DNA from 2 places in the Thermus sp. KWY1 genome. Region 1 is predicted to be linked to the other one. Evidence: riboswitches for the same ligand, from Rfam matches in the RefSeq annotation. Region 1 holds a riboswitch; the other holds the start of a gene.
The links. Region 1 has a riboswitch for thiamine pyrophosphate ahead of thiE (thiamine phosphate synthase). Riboswitches for the same ligand answer to the same signal wherever they lie in the genome.
Positions count from the first base shown of each region.

Region 2: linked by a shared signal. The riboswitch ahead of AC27GT_RS00915 (thiamine ABC transporter substrate-binding protein) and the one ahead of thiE (thiamine phosphate synthase) in region 1 are both predicted to bind thiamine pyrophosphate.

Region 1 is NZ_BAAJPG010000011.1:23,213-28,057, forward strand. It holds gene AC27GT_RS03250 (precorrin-2 dehydrogenase/sirohydrochlorin ferrochelatase family protein) at 1-381, opposite strand, end outside; gene AC27GT_RS03255 (uroporphyrinogen-III synthase) at 378-1,136, opposite strand; gene AC27GT_RS03260 (nitrite/sulfite reductase) at 1,149-2,879, opposite strand; TPP riboswitch at 3,006-3,115, shown strand; gene thiE (thiamine phosphate synthase) at 3,210-3,830, shown strand; gene thiS (sulfur carrier protein ThiS) at 3,817-4,011, shown strand; gene AC27GT_RS03275 (thiazole synthase) at 4,012-4,797, shown strand; gene AC27GT_RS03280 (NAD(P)/FAD-dependent oxidoreductase) at 4,794-4,845, shown strand, end outside.
Region 2 is NZ_BAAJPG010000002.1:59,631-64,475, reverse strand. It holds gene AC27GT_RS00925 (DNA-formamidopyrimidine glycosylase) at 1-120, shown strand, start outside; gene AC27GT_RS00920 (ABC transporter permease) at 117-1,598, opposite strand; gene AC27GT_RS00915 (thiamine ABC transporter substrate-binding protein) at 1,653-2,687, opposite strand; TPP riboswitch at 2,709-2,803, opposite strand; gene AC27GT_RS00910 (alpha/beta fold hydrolase) at 2,842-3,690, opposite strand; gene AC27GT_RS00905 (hypothetical protein) at 3,660-3,899, opposite strand; gene AC27GT_RS00900 (fuculose-1-phosphate aldolase) at 3,896-4,474, opposite strand; gene rpoC (DNA-directed RNA polymerase subunit beta') at 4,479-4,845, opposite strand, start outside.

The DNA.
Region 1 (4,845 bases):
GGAAAGGGCCACCACCAACTCCCCCCTTCGCACCACGGCGGGGAGGATGGCGGTGGCGTTTTCCGGGTCGTCCACCGCCACCAAAAACACTCTTCGCCTTTCCGCTTCTGCCTTTACCTGGGGATGGATCCCCTTGTCCCGGGGATGGCTCACCACCAGGAAGAAGCCCTCGAGGTCCCCTTCCCGATAACCTCGGGGAAGCCAGCGGATCCTTCCCTCCTTGGCCAAGTCTGCCAGATTCCAATGGTCCTCCTCGGCCAGGACGGTAACCTGGGCCTGGGCCTCCAAGAGGGCTTGGAGCTTGGCCCCCGTCTCCGGGCCGCCGGCGATTAGGAGAACCGGCCTGTCCCTCAGGTTCAGCATGAGGGGAAAGTAGGTCATGCCACCCCCCGGTACAGGCGTAAGAAGCCCTGGAGCATGCTTCCTAGCCGCTCCTGCTCATCCACGTAGAAGGGCTGCACCCCCCACTCCCTTAAGGCATCCGCGGTAACCCGGCCCACGGCCAGGGCCTTTACCTCGTGCTGGAAGGTTTTCCTCAACTCCGAGGGGTTCCGGGCTCCCTCAAACAGGAACTCCACCTGGATGGCGGCTACAAAGGCTACCGCTTCCACCTCTTTGGCCAAAATGGTCTCCTCCAGAAGGCGGATCCGCTCAGGGTCCGGCAGGTGGCGGTAAGGCATGAGGGGGAGAACCTCATAGCCCCTTTCCTCCAAGGCCTGTTCCAGGAGGGGTAGGGGCTTGCCGTAAAGCTGGAGGGCGGCCACTCCAGGCCCTTGGGGTAGGAGAGGCAGGAGGCTTGGCGTGGTCCCGTCTCCTATCCCATGAGGGGCAAGCCCTAGGTCCCTGAGTACCCGGGCGGCCTTGGTCCCCCGGAACAAGCGGAGGGCTTTCTCCAGGCTCCCCTTCAGGTCTAGTTCCAAAACCCGCCCGGCTTCCAAAAGCTCCCTTACCCCTATCCCGGTGGTGGCCACGAAGAGATCCACCCCTTCTCCCAGCCGCCGGAGATGGCCCTGGTATTCGGGAACGGGTACCTTTTCCGTGGCCTGAACAGGGAGAAGGAGGGGGATTAAGCCTAGCTTTGTGGCCAGGGATTTGAACTCTTCCCTCCTTCTGAGACCGGCATAGGCGATGCGCATCCCCAACCTCCCTTACACCGCGCACTCCCCACGGCCTAGCTGCACCCGGAAGGTTTCCCCTTCCGCCCCCAGGTCCTGGTAGTACTCTGGGGCTTCCTCATAGGAAGGAATAGTCTGGAGGTCCTCGAGAAGGGGCTTGAAGGAGGCGGCCCCCACCCGGTCCAAATAAGCCTGGAAACTTTCGCCCTGCTCCCGTTCCTCCTGGTAGCGCTTCAGGATCCTTTCCACCGCCTCAGGAGTGCGCCGGGCAGGAATCCGAGCCACTACTTGGCCAAAACGGGCCTCCCCCTCCCGGGTGCGCCCCCCCAGGAGGAGGGTGTAGTGAGGAACTTCGTTTTCCCCTACCTTACGGCTTGAGCCGTAAAGGCCGATATCAGCTATGTGGTGTTGACCGCAGGAGTTGGGGCAACCGGAGATCTTGATGCTAATGGACCGCACCGCTGGATCATGGGTCAGAGGAAGGGTGTGGAGGTGCGCTTCCAGGGCCTGCGCCAGTCCCCGGGAGCGGGTGATGGCCAGGTTGCAGGTGTCAGCTCCAGGGCAGCGGGTTATGTCCAGGATGGTGTGGGCCTCAGGATGGGCCAGGCCCACCCGCAACAGGGCTTCGTAAAGCCCACCCAAAGCGTCCTCGGGCACGAAGCGAAGGAGTAAGTTCTGGCTGATGGCACTCCTTATTTCTCCAGCGTAGGTTTCGGCGATATCCGCCAGCGCCCTGAGCCCTTCCGGGGTGATATCCCCAAGGGGAAGGCGCACGGCCACGGTGTAGTAGCCCTCTTGCTTTTGACGAAAGAGGTTGGTGCGGCGCCAGGCATCAAACCCGGGAGCGAAGGAGAAGGGCTTCCTGGGAGGGGAGGGAAGGCTTGGGGGTGGGAGGTCCTGGGGAGGTTGCCAGGCCTTTAGGTCCTCACCGCTTGCGGTGAGCTTCACGATCCGCCTTTCCTCCCTTACCGCCTCGCGGAAGGCGGCAATTCCCCACTTCTTTACCAGAAACTTGAGCCGGGCTTGGGTTAGGACCTTGCGGTTACCGTGGCGGTCAAAGAGGCGGATGATGGCCAGCATGGTGGGGAGGAGGTCCTCTTCTGGGGTAAAGGGTTCCAAAAGTTCCGCGCTCATGGGAGCCGCTCCCAAGCCCCCGCCCACATAAAGGCGGAAGCCCCTTTTGCCCCCCTCCACCGCGGCCACCACCCCGATGTCGTGAATGGGGGTACGGGCATGGTCTGTGGCGCACCCCTCAAAGGCAATCTTGAATTTGCGGGGCAGGTTCTGCCCCACGGGGTGACGGAGGAAGTAGCGGTAGGCGGCCTCGGCGTAGGGAGTCACGTCAAAGGGCTCCTCAGCGGAAACTCCGGCGTACGGGCAGCAGGTGATGGCTCGGATGGAGTGGCCGCAGGCCTCGCGGGTAGTGAGGCCTACCCTGTTTACAGCCCGGAGGACGTGGGGTACGTCCCTTCGGTGCACGTGGTGGAGCTGTACCGCCTGCCGGGTGGTTACGTGGGCCAGACGGTTTTCTGCATACCGCTCCGCCACCTCTGCCAGAACCCTTAGGGCCTCTGGGCTTACCCGGCCCACGGGGAGTTTGATGCGCACCATGTGGTGCTCTGGCCTTCCCCGAATGCCGTAGATGCCGTTTTTCAGGCGGTAGACCCGGAAGTCCTCGGGGTCTTCCTCCCCCGCCTCGAGGCGGGCAATCATGGCCTCCAGATACTGGATTTCGGCTTCGGCCTCCACGCTGAGTCCTGCCATTCCGCCTCCTTTCCCCCCTCCCCGGGGGATTGCCCGGCATAGTATACCATTGAGTGTATGAAAGTCAAGGGTATATGCCCTGTTCCCCAGGTCGGGTTTTCGAGAGCCCCGCATGCTATAGTGGAAGGGACAGGCTAGGGGTGCCCCAATGGAGGGGCTGAGAGCTGGGTTTCTCCCAGCAACCCTTAGAACCTGATCCGGGTAATGCCGGCGGAGGGAAGCCTATGCGGAAGAATCCCCTTACAAACCGACCTCTCCCCAGGCCGCGTGGGCCTTGGATACCCGCTTGAGGCTTTACCCGTAGGGCACATGCGCTGGGGAGGTGAAAGCTTGCTGGGAAGGCTCTATCTGGTGGTGACCCCGAGGCCCGGTTGGTCCATGGCGGAGGTGCTGGATCGGACGGAACGGGCCCTGGCGGGTGGGGTGGAGGTGTTGCAGCTTCGGGCCAAGGACTGGGAGGCGAGGCCCATCCTGGACCTGGGGGAGAGGATGCTGGCCCTGGCCCGACGGTATGGGGTGCCCTTCTTCCTCAACGACCGGCCGGACCTGGCGGCCCTTCTGGGAGCGGATGGGGTGCACCTTGGCCAGGGGGACCTGACGCCCGCGGAGGCCCGGCGCTTCTTTCAGGGGATGGTGGGCCGCTCTACCCACGCTCCCGAACAGGCCCTAAGAGCCCTCGAGGAAGGCGTGGACTACCTCTCCATAGGCCCTGTGTGGGAAACCCCCACCAAGCCGGGGAGGCAGGCCGCGGGCCTGGGCTATGTGCGCTGGGCCCGGGAGAACCTGGGGGAGAGGCCCTGGTACGCCATCGGCGGCATCACCCTGGAGAACCTGGGGGAGGTTTTGGAGGCCGGGGCGCGCCGAGTTGTGGTGGTCCGCGCCATCCTGGACGCTGAGAACCCCGAGCGGGCGGCCCAGGCATTCAGGGAGCGGCTTTATGGTGTGGCTTAACGGGGAGGCTAAGCCCCTCGAGGGCAAGACGCTCAGGGAGGTTCTGGAGCAGCTGGACGTGGATCTTTCCCGGGTGGCGGTCCTCCTCAACGAGGAGGCCTACCCGGGGCGGGAGCTTCCTCATCACGTCCTGAAGGAGGGGGATGTGGTGGAGGTGGTCACCCTCATGCAAGGAGGCTAGATGGACACCTGGAAGGTCGGGGACATAGAGCTTAAAAGCCGTCTTATCCTGGGCTCGGGCAAGTTCCGGGACTTCGGGGTGATGCGAGAGGCCATAAAGGCTGCGGGGGCCGAGGTGGTCACCGTGGCCATCCGCCGGGTGGAGGCCAGGATGCCCGGGCATGTGGGTCTCCTCGAGACCTTAGAGGGCGTGCGCCTCCTGCCCAACACAGCAGGTGCCAGGACGGCGGAGGAAGCGTTGAGGATAGCCCGGCTGGGCCGGGTCCTCACCGGGGAGAGGTGGGTGAAGCTGGAGGTGATCCCTGACCCCACCTATCTCCTCCCCGATCCCGTGGAGACCCTGAGGGCGGCGAGGATGCTCATGGACGAGGGCTTCCTGGTCCTGCCCTACATCGGTCCTGACCTCGTCCTGGCCAAGAAGCTTTCGGAGCAGGGCACGGCTACGGTGATGCCCCTGGCGGCCCCCATCGGCTCCGGCTGGGGGGTGAAGACCCGGGCCCTTTTGGAGCTCTTCGCCCGGGAGAAGACCTCACTGCCCCCGGTGGTGGTGGATGCAGGGCTTGGCCTCCCTTCCCATGCAGCGGAGGTGATGGAGATGGGTTTGGACGCCGTGCTGGTGAACACCGCCATTGCCGAGGCCCAAGATCCCGTGGCCATGGCTGAGGCCTTTCGTTTGGCTGTGGAGGCGGGGAGGAAAGCCTTTTTGGCCGGCCCCATGCGACCCCGGGAGGTGGCGAGCCCCTCGAGCCCCATGGAGGGCATCCCTTTGGGAGGTCCTAAGCCGTGAGGGTAGAGGTGGCGGTGGTGGGGGCGGGGATTATCGGAACCCTCGCCG
Region 2 (4,845 bases), on a different contig from region 1:
ATGCGCCACGCCGTCTACGGCCGCACAGGGCTTCCCTGCCCGGTTTGCGGCACACCCATCGCCAAAAGAGTGGTGGCGGGAAGAGGCACCCACTTCTGCCCCCGGTGCCAGGGATTCTAGCCCAGCCGCCCTCTTCCCCGGTCCAGGAGATAGAAGGCAAGCCCCGAGAGAAGGGCCAGAAGGGCGGCTATGGCCAAGGCCTCCCGGAAGGGAGCCTCCCCGGGTCGGCCCAGGCGCTCATAGATGGCCAGGGTCAGGGTGGTCCACTCGGGCCGCCAAAGCACCAGGGTGGCTCCAAACTCCCCCAAAATGGCCGCCAAGGCCAGGGCCAGCCCGGATTGCAAGGCGGGAAAGACCAGGGGGATCTCCACCCGCAAAAACGCCCGAAGGGGCGTGGCCCCCAGGACCCGGGCCGCCTCGAGGAGGCTTGGGGAAAGGCTTCTTAAGGCAGGCAGGAGGGCCCGGGCAAGGAGGGGGTAGGCCAGAAGGGCATAGGCGACAAGCAAAAGGACCAAGGAGCCCCGGAGGTTCGGGTAAGCCAAAAGGTAGCCGAGGCCCACGGCCACCGGGCTCAGCATGAGGGGGAAAAGCCCCAAGAGGTCCATGAGGGGGCTCCGGCGGGCTGCTGCGGCATAAGCCACTCCCAAAGGAAGCGCCAGGGCCAGGGCCAAGAGGGTGAAGCGGAGGCTATTCCCCAACGCCACGGAAAGGGGAGTGAAGTCCTCCGAGGCCCAGGCGGCGGCCAAGGCCCCTAGGTCCAGGCGCAGAAAAAGCCCCCACAAGGGGGCAAAAAGGAGGAGAAAAAGGACGCCTAGGCCCAGGGTATAGGCCCAAGGAGGAGGGGGAAGAAGCCCTCCGGGGGACAGGGGGTAAGGCCGGAGGCGCAGGTAGAGGGCCACGGCGAGGCCCAGGGTGAGGATCTCCAAAAGCATGAGGGCGCTGGCCTCGGGGAAGGCCAGGCGGTAGGCCAAAAGGGTGTAGACCTCCACCTCGAGGGTGGCGTACCGGGGCCCCCCCAGGAGGAGAGGAACCCCGAAGGCGGAAAAGGCGTAGATGAACACCAAAAGCCCCGCAGAACCCAAGGCGGGGAGGAGGAGGGGAAGCCCTACCCTTAGAAAAGCCCTGGGGCTCGAGGCCCCCAGGACCCGGGCCGCCTGCAAGGGGCCCTCCAGGTTCAAGGCCACCGGCAGGAGGATCCTGAGGGCAAGGCCCAGGTTGTAAAAAATGGCGGCCAGAAAAAGGATGGCCTTGGTGCCGTAAAGGTCCACCCCCAAAAGTCCCCTGGGGCCCAGGAGGGCTAAAAACCCCAGGGCCACCACCGGGGTGGGGAGGACGAAGGGCAAGGTGGAAAGAGCCAGGAAAACCCCCCTAAGGGGAAAGCGACGGCGGAAGAGGAAGGCCAGGGGCAGGGCCAGGGACAAGGTGAAGAGGGCGGAAAGAAGCCCATACTCCAGGCTCCAGAGGTAGCGCTCCCAGTAGTAGGGGTTCGCCAGGGCCCGGGCAAACCCCTCCCCTACCCCCAGGGCCAGGATGCGGAAAAGGGGGTAAAAGAGGGCTAAGCCCAGGAAGAGGAGGACGAAAAAGCCTCCGTAGGCCATCCTCCTAAGCCTAACCCCCAAGCTGCCCGGCACCTTCCCAGCCTGAGGGAGGCGCTACCGCCTGCCCTGGCGCACCGACTCGGGGCTTTGCCCCTGCAGGACCACCTTGGTCCACTCCTCAATCCAGCGCTCCCGGTTTTGGGCCATGGCCCTGGGGTCCATACGCACGCTCCCAAGGGGCTCAGGCGCGAAGCGGAAGACCTCGGGGAGCCTGGCATCCCGGCGGGCCGGGTACATCCACATCTCCGTGGGAAGGTTCTCCTGGACTGGCTTGGAAAGGAGCCAGTCCACCACCTTCCTGGCCCCCTCCAGGTTCTTGGTCCCCTTCAGGATCCCCACGAACTCCACCTGGAAGAAGGCCAGCTCGGGGAAGAGGTTCCCCGTGGGCGGCTCTTGGTACTTCCCCTCGGAATAGTAGACCTCGGCGGCGGGGCTGGTGGTGTAGGAGACCACCAGGGGCCTATCCCCCTTGTAAAGGGTGAAGTGGGTGTAGTAGGCCTCGCTCCAGCCCTTGGCCACCCGCACCCCTCCATCCCTGAGCTTGGCCCAGAAGTCCAGGTAGCCATCCTCGCCGAAGCGGGCCACCGTGGCCATGAGAAAGGCCAGGCCCGGGGAGCTGGTGGCGGGGTTTTGCACCACCAGAAGCCTGCCATACTCGGGCCGGGCAAGGTCGGCGGGGGACTTGGGCAAGGGACGGTCCTTGAAGTAAGCCCGGTCGTAGTTCAGGCTCACCCAACCGTAGTCCACGGGAAGGGCGCGGAAGGTAGGGTCCAGAAGCAAGGTGGCCTTCAGGTTTTGGATCTCGGGGCTACGGTAGGGCAAGAGGATATCCGCCTCGAGGGCCCGGGAGAGGAAGGTGTTGTCAAAGCCGTAAATCACGTCGGCGATGGGGGCTCCCTTGGTGAGGATGGCCCGGTTTAGGGTCTCCCCGGCATCCCCCCCTTTAAGGAAGCGAAGCTTCAGGCCGGTTTCCCGCTCAAACCGGGCGATGAGCCCCTTATCCAGGGAAAAGCTGCTGTGGGTGAGGACGGTGATCTCCTGGGCGAAGCCGAAGGCCAGAAGGACCAGCAGGGCAAGGATCCTCAACATAAAACCCCTCCTTGTCACCGGGAGGGGCCTTGGTCACCTTCCCTACGCCGGCATTACCCGGATCAGGTTCCAAGGGTATCTCTCAGCCCCATAAGAGGGCACCCCCGGTGACGCCCTGAGTTTACCACCCTTCCTGGCCCTGGAAGGGCATCCCTCACACCCTCCAGGGAGCCAGCAGGCCCTCGAGGACCTCCCGGAAGGTCTCGCCAAAAGCCTCCGGCTGGTCGATCCAGGGGTAGTGCCCGGCCCCGGGTATCACCCGGATGGGGGCTTTGAGGCGTTCCGCCACCTCCTCGGCATAGGGGTAGCTGGTGCCGTCCTTCTCCCCCACCACCAGGGCCACTGGCTTGCGGCTTGGGGAGAGGTAGGGAGTGTAGTCCAGCCGCCAGAGGCCGTTTTTCCAAAAGGCCAAGGCCGGGGTATCCGGCCCCAGGATGCCCGAGCCCTCCGCCACCCACTCGTACTCCAGTCGGCCATGGGGGGTGGGGAACATGAGGCGGTCGAAGAGGAGCTTGGGCTCCGCCTTCTCCAAGGCCGCCCTCAGGTTCGCCTCGGGGTCGGCCAAAGGTTCAAGCCCCGCCGCCTCCACAAGCCTTGCGGAAAGCCAGGGGAAGCTCACCCAGGGGGAAAGGAGCACCGCCCCCAGGACCTCCGGGTAGCGGCGGAGGAGCTCCAGGGCCACCAGGGCTCCGAAGCCGTGGGCCAGAAGATGAAACTGCTCCAGCCCCAGGGCCTCGGCCAGGGCCACGGTATCCTCCACCAGGGCATCTATGGTGAAAAGCCTGGGGTCCTGGGGAAGCTCCAGGCTCCGGCCGGAGCCCCGCTGGTCGAAGTAGATGACCCTGAACCCTTCCAGGTAGTCCTGAAGCCCTTCCCTGAGGGCGTAGGCGTTCCCCCCAGGCCCCCCGTGGAGGACCAGGAGGGCCGGGGCATGCTCGTCCCCCACGTCCTCCACGTAAAGCTCCGCCTCCCCTACGGGGATGTAGCCGATTTCTTCCCGCATCCCCTATAGACTACCCCATCCTCCAGGGCAAAGGCCCAAACCTTAACCCCGGGCAGGGCCCTGGCCTTGGCCATGGCTTCCTCCCCGGCGCCAAACACCTCCAAAAGCCAAATCCCTTCCCCCGCAAGAAGCCAGTAGGGATGGGGAAGCTCCCGGGCCAAGCCCAAAAGGGCCTCCTTTTCCTTGCCCTCCACAAAGAGTACCCTCATCCCTTCCCCCAAAGGCGGTAGTAGAAGAGGATCTCCGCGCTTTCCTCCAAGGCGGTGAGGAGGCTATAGGCCTCCAGAAGGGCTTCCTCCGGCTTCTCCTTAAGCCCTATGGCAAAGGCCCCGTGGCCCCTTAACAGGCAGGCTCGGTGCTCCTTAAGGCCCTCCGCCACGGCCAAAGCGGCCTCCAGGGTGGCGCTTGTGGTCTTGGGGGCAAGCACGGGAACCTCCTTCAGGTAGTACTGGCCCTCGAGGTCCAGGGGAACAATCCGGTCCAGGTGCAAGGAAAGAGCCACCGCCACCCGGGGATGGGCATGGACGATGGCCCGGGCCGGGGTCGCCCGGTACACCTCCCGGTGGATCACGCTCTCCACGCTGGCCCCTTCCGGGAAAGGGCCCTCGAGGGGCACCTCCACCAGGTCCTCGGGGGTCAGGCGGGCCTTCTGCACCCCGCTTTTGGTAATGAGAAAGCCCTCCTTGGTGCGCACGGAAAAGTTGCCCGCGGTGGCGGAGATGAGCCTCTGGTGGAAAAGATCCTCCCCCACCTGGCGAAAGGCCGAATAAAGCTTAGCCAGCATGGCATTAAGCCTGCTTGCCCGGCTGTTCCCGGCGAACCGGACGGCGCACCGCCGGCTCCTTGGCCTCCACCGCCTCCTTCCTGGCTTCCTCGATGGCCTTGAGGGTCTTCTTGTCCACCACCTGGGTAAAGCGCACGAAGTCGTTTCCGGTCCCCGCAGGGATCAGGCGGCCCAAGATGACGTTTTCCTTGAGACCGATGAGCTCGTCCTTCTTGCCGGCGATGGCCGCCTCGGTGAGCACATGGGTGGTGTTCTGGAAGCTGGCGGCGGAAAGCCAGCTCTTGGTGGAGAGGGCGCTCTTGGTGACCCCCATGAGGAGGGGCTTCCAGGCCACCGGGGTCTTGCCCTCGGCGATGAGCCGCTCGTTCAGG